2 regions of the Kitasatospora dryopteridis genome follow, and region 2 is predicted to be linked to the other one. Evidence: predicted binding sites of a transcription regulator. Region 2 holds the regulator's gene; the other holds the start of a gene.
What was found. The regulator HspR, encoded in region 2, represses chaperone genes until heat shock. The targets are predictions, from matches to a motif close to TTGAGNNNNNNNNNCTCAA.
Positions count from the first base shown of each region.

Region 1 (9,345 bases), 1.1 Mb from region 2:
GTCGATCGCCGTGGTCAGCACGAAGCAGGTCCCACCCACCAGCAGGAACTTCACCAGCTTGCGGTGCTGCACCAGGAACGGCCGGTACCGCTCCGGGACTCGGGACAGGGCCCGTTGCGTAGGGGACGGCATTTCGGCAGTGTCGCACGCCGGGGTTTCCGCCGCGTACTCACCACGTCCGCACGGGGTAACGCCTCGGACGCGCAGGCCCACAGGGGCACGGGGAACTGCGCGCGGCGGGAGGCACCGGCCTGTGCCTTCCGCCGCGCGCAGTTCCCGCGCCCCTGCTGTCGTCGCCCCGACCTGTCGGCTCAGGCAGCCACCAGGACCTCCGCCGGTTCGAGGGCCAGCTTCAGGACCTCGCGGACGTCGGCGACGGCGTGCACGGTGAGCCGATCCAGCACCTCGGCCGGCACGTCGTCCAGGTCGGCCTCGTTGCGCCGCGGGATGATCACCGTGGTGACCCCGGCCCGGTCGGCGGCGAGCAGCTTCTGCTTCACCCCGCCGATGGGCAGCACCCGCCCGGTCAGCGACACCTCCCCGGTCATCGCCACGTCCGTCCGCACCTTGCGCCCGGAGAGCAGCGAGGCGAGCGCGGTGGTCATGGTGATGCCGGCGCTGGGCCCGTCCTTGGGGACGGCGCCCGCCGGGACGTGCAGGTGGATGCCGCGGTCCCGCAGCCCGGTGACGGGCAGTTCGAGCTCGGCGCCGCGCGAGCGGAGGTAGGAGAGCGCGATGTGCGCGGACTCCTTCATCACGTCGCCGAGCTGCCCGGTCAGGGTGAGGCCGGTGGAGCCGGTCTCGGCGTCGGCGAGCGAGGCCTCGATGTAGAGGACGTCGCCGCCCGCGCCGGTGACGGCGAGGCCGGTGGCGACGCCGGGGACGGCGGTGCGCCGCTCGGCGGGCTCCTGGGCGGACTCGGGGGTGTGGTGCGGCCGCCCGATCAGGCCGCGCAGGTCGTCGGCGCCGATCGCGGCGGGCAGCTCGCGCTCGCCGAGCTCGCTCTGGGCGGCGACCTTCCGCAGGATGCGGGCGATCGACCGCTCCAGGTTCCGGACGCCGGCCTCGCGGGTGTACTCACCGGCGAGCAGGCGCAGCGCACCCTCGTCGACGGCCACCTCGTCGGCCTTGAGGCCGGCCTTCTCCAGCTGGCGGGGCAGCAGGTGGTCGCGGGCGATGACGACCTTCTCGTCCTCGGTGTAGCCGTCCAGGCGGACCAGCTCCATCCGGTCGAGCAGCGGCTCGGGGATGGCCTCCAGCACGTTGGCGGTGGCGAGGAAGACCACGTCGGAGAGGTCGAGCTCGACCTCCAGGTAGTGGTCGCGGAAGGTGTGGTTCTGCGCCGGGTCGAGGACTTCGAGCAGGGCGGCCGCCGGGTCGCCGCGGTAGTCGGAGCCGACCTTGTCGATCTCGTCGAGCAGGACGACCGGGTTCATCGAACCGGCCTCCTTGATCGCGCGGACGATGCGGCCGGGCAGCGCGCCGACGTAGGTGCGCCGGTGGCCGCGGATCTCCGCCTCGTCGCGGACGCCGCCGAGCGCGACCCGGACGAAGGAGCGGCCCATCGCGCGGGCCACGGACTCACCGAGCGAGGTCTTGCCGACGCCGGGCGGGCCGACCAGGGCGAGGACGGCACCGCCCCGGCGGCCGCCGATCTGCCCCAGCCCCTGGTCGGCCCGGCGCTTGCGGACGGCCAGGTACTCGACGATGCGGTCCTTCACGTCGGCGAGGCCGGAGTGGTCGGCGTCGAGGACGGCGCGGGCGCCGGCGATGTCGTAGGCGTCCTGGGAGCGCTCGTTCCACGGGAGCTCCAGGACGGTGTCCAGCCAGGTGCGGATCCAGGAGCCCTCGGGCGACTGCTCGGAGGAGCGCTCCAGCTTGTCGACCTCCTTGAGGGCCGCCTCGCGGACCTTCTCGGGCAGGTCGGCGGCCTCCACGCGGGCCCGGTAGTCGTCCTCCTCGGAGGCGGACTCGCCGTTGAGCTCGGCGAGCTCCTTGCGGACGGCCTCCAGCTGGCGGCGGAGCAGGAACTCCTTCTGCTGCTTGGCGACCCCTTCTTCCACGTCCTTGCGGATGGTGTCGTTGACCTCCTCCTCGGCGAGGTGGTCGCGCAGCAGGGTGAGGGCGTACTCCAGGCGGGCGAGCCGGTCGGCCTCCAGCAGGACCTTGAGCTTCTGCTCGGCGGTGGCGAAGGGGGCGTAGCCGATGTTGTCGGCGAGCTCGCCGACGTCGTCGATGGCGGCGACCCGGTCGACGATCTGCCAGGCGCCGCGCTTGCGCAGCCACTGGGTGGAGAGCGCCTTGTACTCCTTGGCCAGCTCGGCGGCGCGGCCGGCCACCGCGGTGCCCTCGGAGGACTCCCGGAAGGGGGTGGTCTCGACCCAGAGGGCGGCGCCGGGGCCGGTGGTGCCGGCGCCGATGCGCACCCGGCGGACGGCGCGGACGAGCGCGGCCGGGTCGCCGTCGGCGAGGCGGCCGACCTGTTCGACGGTGGCCAGGGTGCCGGCGGCGGCGTACGAGCCGTCGAGCCGAGGCACCAGCAGCACCTGCGGCTTGCCCGTGCCGGCCGCCGCAGCCCGGGCGGCCTCGACGGCGGCGCGGACCTCGGCGTCGGACAGGTCGAGCGGGACGACCATGCCCGGGAGCACCACCTCGTCGTCGAGCGGCAGCACGGGCAGGGTGAGCGGAACGGACGTCGATGCCATGATCTCTCCCCAGTCAGTGAAGTTGAGCTGACCTGACTAAGGATTGGCAGGGCGCAGATGTTCCCCGGCAGTCGTTCGCTCTGAGCGATCATCGGCCGGACGTCGGAAGGGGGAGGAAAGGTGCAGGTCAGACGCGGGCGGGCTGCGGCGCGGCGGAGCGGCCGGGGCGGCGCAGCGGGCGACGGGGGCCGCGGCGCAGCGGGCGCCACAGGGCGATGCCGATGAGCAGGGCGGCGGGGTGGCCGATGCCGGTGACGAGGTCGGTGCCGGTGAGGAACTGCTCGGCCACCATCGCGGCGGCGGCGCCCAGGGCGAGGGTGCGGCCGGCGGGCGGCAGGAGCCCGGCGAGGGCGCCGAGGCTGGCGAGGACGCCGTAGCTGACGCCGATGTCCAGGGCGTCGAGTGCGTCGAGCGGCAGCCGGCGGGCGGCGACGGCGGCCAGCACGGCGGCCTGGGAGAGGAGGGTGGCGCCGACGTGGCCGGCGGCGAAGACCCCGGCGGCGCGGCGGGCGCCGATCCGCCGCTCCAGCGGGGCGACGGTGACCGCGAAGGCCCAGAGGTAGGGCGTCCAGACCGGCCCCGCCACCCAGAGGCCGCTGGCCGCGAGGGCGAGCAGGGGGTGGTGCGCGAGGTTGTGAACGTCCGTACTGGAGAGCGCCTGGAGGCGGTGCACCAGCTGCGGGTCGCCGAACCGGGCGAAGAGGGTGGTGCCGAGCAGCAGGGCGAGGTAGCCGAGGGCGAAGGGGTTGCGGCGCGGTGTGGGCAACGCCCGGCGCAGTCTCCGGAGGAGCCCGGCGCCCGGGCCGCGGCGCGCGCCGGTCAGACGCCGACCGTCCGCCGCCATGCCGCCTCCGTCCGCCGGATTCCGTCGCCCGCCCCCGTGCGCAACGTGTCGAGGGCGTGCGGAGTCCGCACGGACGGTGCCCGCGGAGACACCGGTGGCCCTTGTCGTGACCACGATACGTTCCATAGCTGGGAGGCTGCTGGGGAAGAGCTGTGAAGAATGCTTGAGCTTCGGCGCACCACGTCCACGCCTTGGTCCGTACCTGCCCTCCGTTCACGGACGAACGACCCAGTAGTAAGTGGCGAACCCGCAGTGCGGGTGCATACAGATCGTTACAGCTGCGAATTTCGCCGGGTAAGGTATCGCCCCGTGCCCGGTCCCGACGGGGATCGGCATCGATCCGTGGCCCGGATGTGTCCGGGCCACCTGCCGGAATGCCGCCGGTGTCCGTACTCTGCGTGGAGTGCGGGTCGGGTGTGCGGACCACACGGCGCATCCACGCCGCGCAGGGAGCCGACGGCGGAACGGCGCCCCGCGCACGCGGCAGGCCGGGCACAGCCCACGACGGACCAAGACGACTACGACGCGGCGCCGCCACCCCCACAGGTGACCGGCCCGCAGCCCTGGGGGCGGTGGCGTGACCGTGACAGAGATTCAGCAAGACACCGGCAGCAGCCCGGTCGGTACGCAGCGGCGAGTACTGGTGGTGGAGGACGAACCCACCATCGCCGAGTCCATCGCGGCCCGCCTGGGCGCGGAGGGCTTCAAGGTGGCGGTGGCCCACGACGGCCCCGGCGCGGTGGACGGCTTCCACACCTGGCAGCCGGACCTGGTGGTGCTCGACATCATGCTCCCCGGCTTCGACGGCCTGGAGGTGTGCCGCCGCATCCAGGCGCAGCGCCCCGTCCCGGTGCTGATGCTGACCGCCCGCGACGACGAGACGGACCTGCTGGTCGGCCTCGGTGTCGGCGCGGACGACTACATGACCAAGCCGTTCTCCATGCGCGAGCTCGCGGCCCGGGTGAACGTGCTGCTGCGCCGCGTGGAGCGCGCCCAGCAGGCGGCCAGGACGCCGGCGCTCGGCTCGCTGCGCTTCGGCGAGCTGGAGATCGACCACGTGCAGCGCCGGGTGCGGCTCGGCTCGGGCGACGTCCACCTGACGCCCACCGAGTTCGACCTGCTGGCCTGCCTCGCCGCGCAGCCCCGCGCGGTGCTCACCCGCGAGCAGCTGCTCGCGGAGGTCTGGGACTGGACGGACGCCTCGGGCACCCGCACGGTCGACAGCCACGTCAAGGCGCTGCGCCGGAAGATCGGTGCCAGCTGGATCCGCACGGTGCACGGCGTCGGGTACGCCCTGGAGGCACCTCTTTCCTGAGCCGCGCACCGAGGGCTGGGCCGCCGGGGGGCCCAAGCCTTCCCCTGCCGCGCCGCACGACACAGGGGCACGATGACCTTTCCACAGCAACGCAACGGGGACGCCGCCGAGCGTCCCGGCCCCGGCCTGGCCGGCCGGGCCGCCCGCCGGGTGTGGGCCGACATGCGGCCGTTCGACCCGGTGCGGTCCATCAAGGGCAAGCTCGCCCTGCTGGTGATCGTCTCCGTCTGCCTGGCCACCGGGATGGTGGTCGTCGCGATCAGGTCCGAGACGCAGATCCGGATCATCATGATCTTCTCGATGATCGCGTCACTGCTCTTCATGCAGTTCCTCGCGCACGGGCTCACCGCGCCGCTGCGCGAGATGACCGCCGCGGCCCGGGCGATGGCCCGCGGCGACTACAGCGCCCGGGTGGAGACCTCCTCCCGGGACGAGATCGGCGAGCTCGCCGACTCCTTCAACCGCATGGCGGCCGACCTGGAGGCCGCCGACCGGCACCGCCGGGAACTCATCGCCAACGTGTCGCACGAGCTGCGCACGCCGATCGCCGCGCTGCGGGCCGTCCTGGAGAACGTGGTCGACGGCGTCGTCCAGCCCGAGCCGAAGACGCTGGGCGCGGCACTGGAGCAGACCGAGCGCCTGGGCCGGCTGATCACCCACCTGCTGGACCTGTCCAAGCTGGACGACGGCGTCGTCCCGCTCGACGCCCGCCCCTTCGACGTCCGGCCCTTCCTGGACGGCGTGCTGCGCGGGGTCACCGTCGACGGCGCCACCGCCGGCGGCGCGTACGGGCGCCGCGGCGACGTGCTGCTGAGCCTGGACGTGGAGCCGGAGGGGCTGACCGCGGTCGCCGACGAGGAGCGGCTGCACCAGGTGGTGGCCAATCTGGTCGACAACGCCTGCAAGCACTCGCCGGCCGGCGGCACCGTGACGGTGCGGGCCCGCCCGGGCGAGGCGGCCGGCGGGCTGCTGCTGCAGGTCGAGGACCAGGGGCCCGGCATCCCGCTACAGGACCGCGACCGGGTCTTCGAGCGGTTCGGCCGCAGCGGTACCGCGACCGCCCAGGGGCCGGGCAGCGACGGCGGCACCGGCCTCGGCCTCGCCATCGCCCGCTGGGCGGTGGACCTGCACGGCGGCGAGATCCGGGTCGCGGAGACGGACCGGGGCTGCCGCATCGAGGTCACGCTGCCGGGTGACACGCCCGTACCGGCGTAGTTGTCACAGAACTGGGACATACCGGGGTCGACCCTGTTCGGGGTCGGCCCCGCTCCGTACCCAGACGTCCGTATTGTCAGATTTTATGGGGATAATGGAGCGGAGCAAAGGTGTCCGGATACCCGCTCCGGTGGGTTTCTAACGCACACAACCGGCCAATTTCCGGCCGACCACTGTGATCTGGGCGACGCCTGGCCAGGGGGGACTGCGCGATCACTGGTCGGAGGCGTAGCCTTAATCCCCGCTGTCCACCATCCCAAAAGGAAGCGGAAGAGGGCGGTTGCCCCGATGTCGCCACACCCTGAAACCCCCAGCTCGGCAAGCACCACTGGCTTCGGCCCCAATGAGTGGCTCGTCGACGAGATCTACCAGCAGTACCTCCAGGACCCGAACTCGGTAGACCGGGCCTGGTGGGACTTTTTCGCCGACTACAAGCCCGGTACCGAGGTGACTCCAGTGACCCAGGCCGCAACCCAGGTCGGCCCCACGCCGACCCCCGTTGCCGCTGCTGCTCCTGCCGCCCCAGCGGCGCCCGCACCCGCTGCACCGGCCGCGCCGGTCCAGCCGGCGCCTGCGCCGCTCGCCGCGGCCCCTGCCGCGCCGCCCGCGCCGAAGGCCACCGCACCCGCGGCGCCCGCGCCGGCCGCCCAGGGCCCCGAGCTCGTCCCGCTGCGCGGCCCCGCGAAGGCCGTCGCCTCGAACATGGACGCCTCGCTGGAGGTGCCGACCGCGACGTCGGTGCGTGCCGTCCCGGCCAAGCTGCTGATCGACAACCGCATTGTCATCAACAACCACCTGCAGCGCGCCCGCGGCGGCAAGGTCTCCTTCACCCACCTGATCGGTTACGCCCTCGTCCAGGCCATCAAGGCCTCGCCGGGCATGAACCACAGCTACAAGGTGGAGGACGGCAAGGCCTTCCTGGTCAAGCCGGAGCACGTGAACCTCGGTCTGGCCATCGACCTGGTGAAGCCCAACGGCGACCGCCAGCTGGTCGTCGCGGCCATCAAGAAGGCCGAGACGCTGGACTTCTTCGGCTTCTGGCAGGCCTACGAGGACATCGTCCGCCGGGCCCGCGCCAACAAGCTGACCATGGAGGACTTCACCGGGGTCACCGTCTCGCTGACCAACCCCGGCGGCATCGGCACCGTGCACTCCGTGCCCCGCCTGATGCAGAACCAGGGCACCATCGTCGGCGTCGGCGCCATGGAGTACCCGGCCGAGTTCCAGGGCTCCTCCCCCGACACCCTCGCCCGCCTCGGCGTCTCGAAGATCATGACGCTGACCTCGACCTACGACCACCGGGTCATCCAGGGCGCGGCCTCCGGCGAGTTCCTGCGCACCATCCACCAGCTCCTGCTGGGCGAGCACGGCTTCTACGACGAGGTCTTCGAGTCGCTGCGCATCCCCTACGAGCCGGTGCGCTGGGCGACCGACGTCGCCGCCACCCACGACGACGAGGTCAACAAGACCGCGCGCGTCATGGAGCTCATCCACGCGTACCGCGTGCGCGGCCACCTGATGGCCGACACCGACCCGCTGGAGTACAAGCAGCGCAAGCACCCCGACCTGGACGTCGTCCAGCACGGCCTCACCCTGTGGGACCTGGAGCGCGAGTTCGCGGTCGGCGGCTTCGGCGGCCAGAAGATGATGAAGCTCCGCGACATCCTCGGCCTGCTGCGCAACACCTACTGCCGCACCGTCGGCATCGAGTACATGCACATCCAGGACCCGAAGCAGCGCAAGTGGCTGCAGGAGCGCCTGGAGAAGCCGTACACCAAGCCCGAGCGCGAGGAGCAGCTGCGCATCCTGCGCCGGCTGAACTCCGCCGAGGCCTTCGAGACCTTCCTGCAGACCAAGTACGTCGGGCAGAAGCGTTTCTCGCTGGAGGGCGGCGAGTCCCTCATCCCGCTGCTGGACGCGACGATCGACGCCGCCGCCGAGCACCGTCTGGACGAGGCCGTCATCGGCATGGCCCACCGCGGCCGCCTCAACGTGCTGGCCAACATCGTCGGCAAGCCGTACGGCAAGATCTTCGGCGAGTTCGAGGGCAACCTCGACCCGAAGTCGATGCACGGTTCCGGCGACGTGAAGTACCACCTGGGCGCCGAGGGAACCTTCACCGGCCTGGACGGCGAGGAGATCAAGGTCTCGCTCGCGGCCAACCCCTCCCACCTGGAGGCCGTGGACCCGGTCGTCGAGGGCATCGCCCGCGCCAAGCAGGACATCCTGGACCAGGGCGGCACGACCTTCCCGGTGCTGCCGATCCAGATCCACGGCGACGCGGCCTTCGCGGGCCAGGGCGTGGTCGCGGAGACCCTGAACATGTCGCAGCTGCGCGGCTACCGCACCGGCGGCACCGTGCACATCGTGGTCAACAACCAGGTCGGCTTCACCGCCGCCCCGGCGTCCTCGCGCTCGTCGATGTACTGCACCGACGTGGCCCGCATGATCGAGGCGCCGATCTTCCACGTGAACGGCGACGACCCGGAGGCCGTGGTCCGCGTCGCGCGGCTCGCCTTCGAGTTCCGGCAGGAGTTCCACAAGGACGTCGTCATCGACCTCATCTGCTACCGCCGCCGCGGTCACAACGAGGCCGACAACCCGTCCTTCACCCAGCCGCTGATGTACGACCTGATCGACAAGAAGCGCTCGGTGCGCAAGCTCTACACCGAGGGCCTGATCGGTCGCGGCGACATCACCATGGAAGAGGCCGAGCAGGCGCTGCAGGACTTCCAGGGCCAGCTGGAGAAGGTCTTCGCCGAGGTCCGCGAGGCGGCCACCGCGCCGGCCCCGGCCGCCAACGGCAAGCCGGTCGCCGACTTCCCGGTCAACATCCGGACCGGCATCTCCGAGGAGATGGTGAAGCGGATCGCCGCCTCGCAGGTCAACCTGCCGGACTGGCTGACCGTCCACCCGCGCCTGCTGCCGCAGCTGCAGCGCCGCGCCGCCTCGGTCGAGGACAACACCATCGACTGGGCCATGGGCGAGACCCTCGCCATCGGCTCGCTGCTGATGGAGGGCCACCCCGTCCGCCTGGCCGGCCAGGACAGCCGCCGCGGCACCTTCGGCCAGCGCCACGCCGTCCTCATCGACCGCACCACCGGCGAGGACTACACCCCGCTGCTGTACCTGACCGAGGACCAGGCCCGCTTCACCGTCTACGACAGCCTGCTGTCGGAGTACGCGGCGATGGGCTTCGAGTACGGCTACTCGCTGACCCGCCCGAACGCGCTGGTCATGTGGGAGGCGCAGTTCGGCGACTTCGT
Region 1 covers NZ_CP192749.1:5,008,103-5,017,447, reverse strand. The annotation lists gene ACQ614_RS22835 (GtrA family protein) at 1-132, opposite strand, end outside; gene lon (endopeptidase La) at 312-2,705, opposite strand; gene ACQ614_RS22825 (rhomboid-like protein) at 2,833-3,549, opposite strand; gene ACQ614_RS22820 (response regulator transcription factor) at 4,133-4,864, shown strand; gene ACQ614_RS22815 (HAMP domain-containing sensor histidine kinase) at 4,937-6,079, shown strand; gene ACQ614_RS22810 (multifunctional oxoglutarate decarboxylase/oxoglutarate dehydrogenase thiamine pyrophosphate-binding subunit/dihydrolipoyllysine-residue succinyltransferase subunit) at 6,368-9,345, shown strand, end outside.
Region 1: a site for HspR is predicted at 2,728-2,746, ahead of lon (endopeptidase La). Genes of this name have one in related genera too.

Region 2 (9,345 bases):
CTCGGCCTCGGCGAGCGCACGGTCGCCGGCCACATCGCCCGTCTGCGCGAGCTGTACGGCGCCGAGACGCTCTTCCAGCTCGGCTGGCAGATGCGCGGCGGGGCCGCGGACCAGCAGGCGGACTGACGCCCCTCAGCCGGTGGCGATCTCCGAGGACCAGTAGCCGAACGAGTCGCCCTTGGACTGGCGCGGCACCGGGAACTGCTCGCCGGGGGCCGTCCAGAAGCCCTCGCGCAGGGAGAGCGCCATGCCCGCCCAGTCCAGCGCGGTCTCCACGGTGTGCTGCAGGGCGTCCTGCGACCAGCTGTCGTCGAAGACCAGCGGCAGCACCGGGGCCACCTGCTCGATCGTCGCGATCAGCGGGTTGTGGGTGATCGCCTCGTCCACCAGCAGCACGATCGGCTTGCGCAGCGCCGACGCCCAGCCCAGCTCCAGGCTGACCCCGGCCGAGAGGGGCGCGCCGACGTACGCGAAGACCAGGTCCGCGGTCTGCAGGGCGCGGAAGTCGGAGGGCACCCGCGGCTCGGGGGCGCGGCCGGCCACCGTCCAGGCGTCGCTGTGGTGGGCGCTGTAGACGGCGGCGCCGCTGCGCAGCAGCGTGGTCCGAAGGGTCGTCAGCCGGGTGCGGCTGGCCAGCGTCACCACACTGTCGGCCGGGCCGGTGAGCCGCATCAGCGGCGCTGCCAGGAAGACCCGTGCGCGCCGGCCCTCGGAGGTGTGGGCGGTGCGGTGGCGCAGGTAGGGCTCACTCATGTCGACTCCGGGGATTGGCCGCTGGCTGGTCTGACGTCCGGCGAGCGATTGGTGTCCGGCTCGCCCCGAGGCGAGGTCCGCTGTGGTGTGGTCGGGGGGCGGTGCCGTCGTGGCTGCTCGGGCACCGCACATGTGGTGTGACCGTGCTGATCGTCCAACGTTCGTGACCGACAAGTCCACCGGCACGTGGTGTCATATGGCTGCCTGGCATCGAGATGACGCACCGCGGGAATGCACCGATCGTGACACTGGCCATGCTGTTGCGGCATGATTTGGGCCAATGTTCGAGACTTCTCTATTCACTCGGTAGGGATTACCGGAGAAGGGATTGGTCGCAATGTCTCGTATGCGCCGGTTTGTTCGGCTTGCGATCGTGCCACTTGTCATGGGTGCGGCGATATTGACGGGTAGTAATCCGGCGGCGGCCGACAGCGCGTGGACGCTCCGCGGCGTGGACGCCGCGGAGGCTCCCGCGGTGGCTGCCTCGCAGGTCGCCAGTGCGACGCTGCTGCTGGACGACTCCGCCTGGACGTGACGGGCGGCACTGGCACTGCATCCCGGGCGGGACGGGGCGCCCGGGCCGACCGGTCAGCCGAAGTCGCCCTGGTCGGGCGGTGACTCCTTGGTCGTGCGGGCGAGGACGTAGCCGAGCTGGAACAGCGACTCCACCTGGTAGTCCTCGCGCATCTCGGCGATGTGGCGGGCGAGGGTGCGCTCGCTGATGCCCAGGCGCCGGGCGATGACCCGGTGATTGATTCCCTTGAGCATGAGATCGACGATCGTCTGCCGAAGCCGGGAAACGACCTGCGGCGGAACTGTCGGTGAGCCGTCAAAATCCAGCGCCCGGCTCCAGTTCCGCTCGAAGACCTCCTCGATGAGGTAGCTGATGACCGCCTGATCGTGAATGAACGCGGCCAAGTTGAGGTCCTCGGCCACCGGGATCACCGCGGTCCGCCGATCGATCACGATCAATCTGGTGTAGGGCTCGTCGAGGGTGCGGACCCGCCCCCCGGCCGTGGTTATCGAGGCGACATAGTCGCGGGTGGGCGCGTGATACCGGGTGCTCGGGTGGTAGATCGTCCGAATGGTCGCCCCGCGGCGCAGTGTTTCGAGATCCCGCGCGATCACGCCGGCCAGCGCCTCGGGCGGGCGGGGGCCGCCGGGCTGGGCGGCCAGCATCTCCTCCGTGCAGCCGCTGACCAGCTGACCCAGGCGCTGGTTTATCAGCACCTTGCCGTGGACGTACTCGATGATGCCGCCGGCCTTGCGCGGGGTGCGGAACTCCTCGGCGAGGTCCTGGAGGTCGGCGGGCAGGGCCACCGCCCGGTGGAGCAGGTCGAGGGCCTTCCGCTGCCAGAGGTTGGTCAGTCGCGCGGAGAGCTGCTCGGGGTCGACGGCCACCAGCACGTCCGGATCGTCGGTGTCCGGGACGAGCAGGCCGATCTCCAGCAGCTCGTCGAGGGCCTTGCCGTCGGCCGGGGCCTCCTCGGCGGGTGCCACCCGGCCGTGCGACTTCAGGACGCTGCGGTAGAGCTGACGGGCCTCGTGCGACAGGACGCCCAGCCCGCGTGGGGTGAGGCCCGGTTCGTCGGTCTCACTCATCAGGCTCCTTGCCATCGGTCAAACCGGTACGGCGCGGCCGCTACCGCTTCTCCGGGGATCATAGGCGCCCGGGAGCTGCGGGGAGCGGCCGCGCCGGACATTCACATCGCCCGGGGATGCCGGTCAGACCCGCACCTTCTCATCAAACACCCGGCCGCCGGCACCCCCCGGGAGGAGGGAACCGGCGGCCGGGGAACGGCACGTGCCACGGGTCAGCGCTTGGGGCGCCAGACCACCAGTGCGCTGGACTGCTGGACCTGCTGGTACGGCACCAGGTCGCGGCGGTAGGAGGCGTGCACCGCCGCCTCCCGCTGCTGGATCGCCGTGGCCGCGCCGTCGAGGGCGTCGGCCAGCTCCGCGACCCGGGCCTGCAGGGCGGTGACCTGGTTCTCCAGCTCGATGATCCGCTTGATGCCGGCCAGGTTGATGCCCTCGTCCTGGGACAGGCGCTGGACCTCCCGCAGCTGCTGGATGTCCCGGGCCGAGTAGCGGCGGCCGCGGCCCGCCGTGCGGTCGGGCGAGACCAGGCCGAGCCGGTCGTACTGGCGCAGGGTCTGCGGGTGCAGGCCGGAGAGCTCCGCGGCGACCGAGATCACGTACACCGGGGTGTCCTCGGTCAGGACGTACTGCGGAGCCGGGTTGCCGCGCGCGCCGGACGGGCGGCGCGCAGCCCCGCCGGGGAGGCCTCCGCCGATGCCGGGGCCGATCGGGCTGTCGGGGGTCGTCATCTGGTCACGCTCCCTCCGCCGCCTTGAAGAGGGCGGCACGCGGGTCGTCCGAGGTGGTGGCCTCGCGGTACTGCTCCAGTGCGGTCAGTGCGTCACCGGTGACGTGCTTGGGGACGACGACCTCGACGGTGACCAGTAGGTCGCCGCGGGTGCCGTCCTTGCGGGTGGCGCCCTTGCCGCGGGCCCGCAGGGTGAGGCCGTTGGCGCTGCCGGCCGGCAGCTTGAGCTTCACCGAGGGGCCGTTCAGGGTCGGGACCTCGATCGTCCCGCCGAGAGCCGCTTCGGGGAAGGTGACCGGCACGGTCACCGTGAGGTTGTCCGCCTTGCGGCCGAAGACCGGGTGCTCGTCCACGTGCACGGTGACGTAGAGGTCGCCGGGCTGGCCGCCCCGCTCGCCCTGGGCGCCCTTGCCCTTGAGGCGGATGCGCTGGCCGTCCTGGACACCGGCCGGGATGCGGACCTGCATGGTGCGGGCGGAGGAGGCGCGGCCGCTGCCGTGGCAGACGGTGCAGGGGTCGTCGACGATCATGCCGCGGCCCTTGCAGTCGCGGCACGGGTCGGACAGCGCGAAGGCGCCCTGGCCGCGGCTGACGGTTCCGGCGCCGACGCAGGTCGGGCAGACCCGCGGGGTGGTGCCGGTCTTCGCACCGGTGCCGGCGCAGGCGCGGCACGGGGCCTGACTGGTCATCCGCAGCGGCACGGTGGCGCCGTCCACCGCCTCGACGAAGGCGAGCGTCACCTCGGTCTCGACGTCGGAGCCGCGCCGCGGCTGGGCCTGCCGGCCGCCGCGGTTGAACAGGCCGCCGAAGACGTCGCCGATCCCGCCCCCGCCGCCCCCACCGGAGCCGGAGAACAGGTCGCCGAAGTCGAAGTTGTAGTTGCCGCCGGCACCGCCGGGGCGGAAGCCGCCGTTGCCGAACAGGCTGCGGGCCTCGTCGTACTCCTTGCGGCGCTTCTCGTCCGAGAGGACGTCGTACGCCTCGGAGATGTCCTTGAACCGCTCCTCGGCCTTGGCGTCACCCTTGTTGGCGTCGGGGTGGAACTCGCGGGCCAGCTTGCGGTAGGTCTTCTTGATCTCGGCTGCGGTGGCGTCCTTGGGCACGCCGAGGACCTTGTAGTAGTCCTTCTCCACGTAGTCCTTGGTGCTCATGGCTGCCGCCACCTCCCGAAATGTGTCTGCACGGCGCTGCGGAGTCGCACCCCGACGATGTCGGTGCGCGACTCCGCAGCACACAGATTGTCAGCTGTCCGCCGCACCGTCACCCTTGGCGGACTCCGGCTTGTCGGCGTCCGGGGCGGACGTGGTCTGGGTGCCCGGCTGGGGCTCCGCGACCGCGACCATCGCCGGGCGGATGATCCGCTCGCCGATCCGGTAGCCCGGCTGGAGGATCTGCACGCAGGTGTCCTCGGTGACGTCCGAGGAGTAGCTGTGCATCAGCGCCTCGTGCAGCGTCGGGTCGAAGGGCTCGCCCTCCTTGCCGAACTGCTGGAGGCCCAGCTTGGCGACCACGGTCTCCAGCGACTCGGCGACCGACTTGAAGCCGCCCGTCACCTCGCCGTGGTCGCGGGCCCGGCCGATGTCGTCCAGCACCGGGATCAGCGACTCCAGGATGTTGGAGACGGCGATCTCCCGGACCGTCAGACGGTCGCGCTCGACCCGCTTGCGGTAGTTCTGGTACTCGGCCTGGAGTCGCTGCAGGTCCGCGGTGCGCTCGCCCGCCTCGCGCTTGGCCGCGGCGAGCTCGTCGGCGCCCGCCACGGCCTCCTCGGCGGCCTTGAGGACGGCCTCCTCGGCGGAGTCGTCGCCGGGCTCGCCGCCCTGCGCCTTCTCCGTCATGCGGCACCGCCCTTGGGCTTCTCGTCGTCGATGATCTCGGCGTCGACCACGTCGTCGTCCTTGGCGCCCGCGGCCTCGCCGGCACCGGCCGCACCGGCGGCGTCGGCCTGCGCGTAGAGCGCGGCGCCGAGCTTCTGGGCGGTGGTGGAGACCTTCTCGGTGGCCTCGCGGATGGCGGCGATGTCCTCGCCCTTCAGCGCCTCCTTGAGCTCGCCGATGGCGGTCTCGACCTCGGTCTTGACGTCGGCGGGCAGCTTGTCGGCGTTGTCGGCGATGAACTTCTCGGTCGAGTAGACGAGCTGCTCGCCCTGGTTGCGGGTCTCCACGGCCTCGCGGCGCTTGTGGTCCTCGTCCGCGTACTGCTCGGCCTCGCGGCGCATGCGGTCGACCTCGTCCTTCGGCAGCGAGGAGCCGCCGGTGACGGTCATCTTCTGCTCCTTGCCGGTGCCGAGGTCCTTCGCGGCCACGTGCATGATGCCGTTGGCGTCGATGTCGAAGGTGACCTCGATCTGCGGCAGGCCGCGCGGCGCCGGCGGCAGGCCGGTCAGCTCGAACATGCCGAGCTTCTTGTTGTACGCCGCGATCTCGCGCTCGCCCTGGTAGACCTGGATCTGCACGGAGGGCTGGTTGTCCTCGGCCGTGGTGAAGATCTCGGAGCGCTTGGTCGGGATCGTGGTGTTGCGCTCGATCAGCTTGGTCATGATGCCGCCCTTGGTCTCGATGCCGAGGGACAGCGGGGTGACGTCGAGCAGCAGGACGTCCTTGACCTCGCCCTTGAGGACACCGGCCTGGAGGGACGCGCCGATGGCGACGACCTCGTCCGGGTTGACGCCCTTGTTGGCGTCCTTGCCGCCGGTCAGCTCGCGGACGAGCTCGGCGACGGCCGGCATGCGGGTCGAGCCGCCGACCAGGACCACGTGGTCGATCTCGGACAGCGCGATGCCGGCGTCCTTGATGACGTTGTGGAACGGGTGCTTGCAGCGCTCGAGCAGGTCCGCGGTCAGCTGCTGGAACTGGGCCCGGGTGAGCTTCTCGTCCAGGTGCAGCGGGCCCTCGGCGGAGGCCGTGATGTAGGGCAGGTTGATCGAGGTCTCGGAGGACGAGGACAGCTCGATCTTGGCCTTCTCGGCCGCCTCGCGGAGGCGCTGGACGGCCATCTTGTCCTTGGACAGGTCGACGCCGTGGCCGGCCTGGAAGGTCTTCACCAGGTGGTCGACGACGCGCTGGTCCCAGTCGTCACCACCGAGGTGGTTGTCACCGTTGGTGGCCTTCACCTCGACGACGCCGTCGCCGATCTCCAGCAGGGACACGTCGAACGTGCCGCCGCCGAGGTCGAAGACCAGGATGGTCTGGTCGTCCTTGTCGAGGCCGTACGCCAGGGCGGCGGCGGTCGGCTCGTTGACGATGCGCAGGACGTTGAGGCCCGCGATCTCGCCGGCCTCCTTGGTGGCCTGGCGCTCGGAGTCGTTGAAGTACGCCGGGACGGTGATGACGGCGTCGGTGACCGTCTCGCCCAGGTAGGCCTCCGCGTCCCGCTTCAGCTTCTGCAGGATGAAGGCGGAGATCTGCTGGGGGTTGAAGTCCTTGCCGTCCAGGTTGATCTTCCAGTCGGTGCCCATGTGGCGCTTGACCGACCGGATGGTCCGGTCCACGTTGGTGACCGCCTGGCGCTTGGCGACCTCACCCACCAGGACCTCGCCGTTCTTGGCGAAGGCGACGACGGACGGCGTGGTCCGAGCGCCCTCGGCGTTGGTGATGACCGTGGGCTCACCGCCCTCAAGAACACTGACGACAGAGTTCGTCGTACCGAGGTCGATGCCGACCGCGCGTGCCATCGTAGATACCTCCACGGAGAAGTTGAGCGTTACGGGCTCAAGCATGCATGACCGACCGGGCAGCGTCAACAGCCATGAGTCGGCGCCGCTCAACTTTTCTGCGCGGCTGGGATCAGGGGGCGGGCTGCGAGCCTGGTCGGCGCGTCTGCGGAGTGCCGCCCTCCGCGGGTGCCGCCGGATGGGTGAGTATGTCCTTAGTGACTGTCGCCATACCTTGAGCATCTTCTGGACAGGTGCTACGGGACGGTAATGTCCGGGCGTTGGGTCGATAAGTTACCGACCAGTACACTTGAATCGATTCCTTGACAGAGCCGCTGGAGACGGAGAGCCGATGCAGCTAGCAGCGATCGTCATCTCGCTGGTCACCACTGTGATCGGCACTGCGCTCGCCGCCCGGGCGGCCGCGTACATCTACAAGGTCGTGAAGACCGGCCAGCCGGACGGCACCCGCACCGGGCAGCCGGTGGGCCGGGTGAAGACGGTGGCGACCGAGTTCCTCGGGCACACCCGGATGAACCGGTGGGGCATCGTGGGCATCGCCCACTGGTTCGTCGCCATCGGCTTCTTCACCCTGGTGACCACCCTGGTCACCGCCTTCGGCCAGCTCTTCGACGCGGAGTTCGTGCTGCCCGTCATCGGGCACTGGCTGCCGTTCGAGATCTTCACCGAGCTCGTCGGCACCTTCACCACGCTCGGCATCGCGGTGCTGATCGTCATCCGGCTGCTCAGCCTGCCGTCCCGCTCGGGCCGCAAGTCCCGCTTCGCCGGATCCATCGCCTGGCAGGCCTTCTACGTCGAGTACACGATCCTCGGCATCGGCCTCTGCATCATGATCCTCCGCGGCCTGGAGGGCGCGCTCGCCGGCGTGCACGGGTACGAGGCCGCGTACCTGGTCTCGTACCCGCTGGTGCTGGCCTTCAAGGGCCTGTCCACCGCGACGCTGACCAACCTGATCTACCTCTTCGCGATGCTGAAGATCTGCATCTCCTTCGCGTGGGCGACCACCATCGGCATCAACCCCTCCATGGGTGTGGCCTGGCACCGCTTCCTCGCGTTCTTCAACATCTACTTCAAGCGCGAGGAGGACGGCGGCACCGCGCTCGGCGCCCTGCGCCCGATGACCAGCGGCGGCGAGCCGATCGACTTCGAGGACCCGGCCGAGGACGCCGTCTTCGGCGTCTCCCAGGTCGAGCACTTCTCCTGGAAGGGCATCCTCGACTTCTCCACCTGCACCGAGTGCGGCCGCTGCCAGTCGCAGTGCCCCGCCTGGAACACCGGCAAGCCGCTCTCGCCCAAGCTGCTGATCATGAGCCTGCGCGAGCACGCCTTCGCCAAGGCCCCCTACCTGCTCGCCGGTGGCGGCAAGGACATGGAGGGCGAGGAGAAGGCCACCTCCGAGCAGCTGAAGGACGTCCCCGCCGCGGCCCTCGCCGAGGCCGAGCGCCCGCTGATCGGCACCGCCGAGGAGGGCGGTGTCATCGACCCGGACGTGCTGTGGTCCTGCACCACCTGCGGCGCCTGCGTCGAGCAGTGCCCGGTCGACATCGAGCACATCGACCACATCGTCGACATGCGCCGCTACCAGGTCATGATCGAGAGCTCCTTCCCGACCGAGGCCGGGACGATGCTCAAGAACCTGGAGAACAAGGGCAACCCGTGGGGCATGGCCACCAAGGCCCGCCTCGACTGGGTCAAGGAGCTCAAGAAGGAGACCGGCATCGAGGTGCCGGTGATCGGCGAGGACATCGACCCCGCCGAGGTCGAGTACCTCTACTGGGTCGGCTGCGCCGGCGCCCTGGAGGACCGCGCCAAGAAGACCACCAAGGCCTTCGCCGAGCTGCTGCACACCGCGGGCGTGAAGTTCGCCATCCTCGGCAAGGAGGAGTCCTGCACCGGTGACTCCGCCCGCCGCCTGGGCAACGAGTTCCTCTTCCAGATGCTCGGCGCGCAGAACGTCGAGACGCTGAACGCCGCGCTCGAGGACGCCCCGGTCAAGCGGATCGTGGCCACCTGCCCGCACTGCTTCAACACCATCGCCAACGAGTACCCGCAGCTGGGCGGCCACTTCGAGGTCATCCACCACACCCAGCTGCTGCAGCACCTCATCGACGAGGGCAAGCTGATCCCGGTCAACCCCGTCGAGGGCCTGATCACCTACCACGACCCCTGCTACCTGGGCCGCCACAACAAGGTCTACAGCCCGCCGCGCGAGATCATGGACAAGGTCCCCGGTCTGCGCCAGCAGGAGATGCACCGCCACAAGGAGCGCGGCTTCTGCTGCGGCGCCGGCGGCGCGCGGATGTGGATGGAGGAGCGGATCGGCAAGCGCATCAACACCGAGCGCGTGGACGAGGCGCTGTCCCTCAACCCGGACATCGTCTCCACCGCCTGCCCGTTCTGCCTCGTCATGCTGTCCGACTCGGTCAACGGCAAGAAGAACGAGGGCGCGGCCAAGGAGCACCTGAAGGTCGTCGACGTGGCCCAGCTGCTGCTCGACTCCGTCAAGGCCCAGCCGGTCGAGCCCGAGCCCGAGCGCGTCGAGGCCTGACACCCCGGCACCACCGCACCGGCCCCGTGCGCCCCTCCCGGC
Region 2 covers NZ_CP192749.1:3,948,021-3,957,365, reverse strand. The annotation lists gene ACQ614_RS18065 (LuxR C-terminal-related transcriptional regulator) at 1-126, shown strand, start outside; gene ACQ614_RS18060 (hypothetical protein) at 133-753, opposite strand; gene ACQ614_RS18055 (hypothetical protein) at 1,154-1,288, shown strand; gene ACQ614_RS18050 (TrmB family transcriptional regulator) at 1,342-2,355, opposite strand; gene ACQ614_RS18045 (heat shock protein transcriptional repressor HspR) at 2,568-3,083, opposite strand; gene dnaJ (molecular chaperone DnaJ) at 3,088-4,233, opposite strand; gene grpE (nucleotide exchange factor GrpE) at 4,324-4,920, opposite strand; gene dnaK (molecular chaperone DnaK) at 4,917-6,755, opposite strand; gene ACQ614_RS18025 ((Fe-S)-binding protein) at 7,087-9,303, shown strand.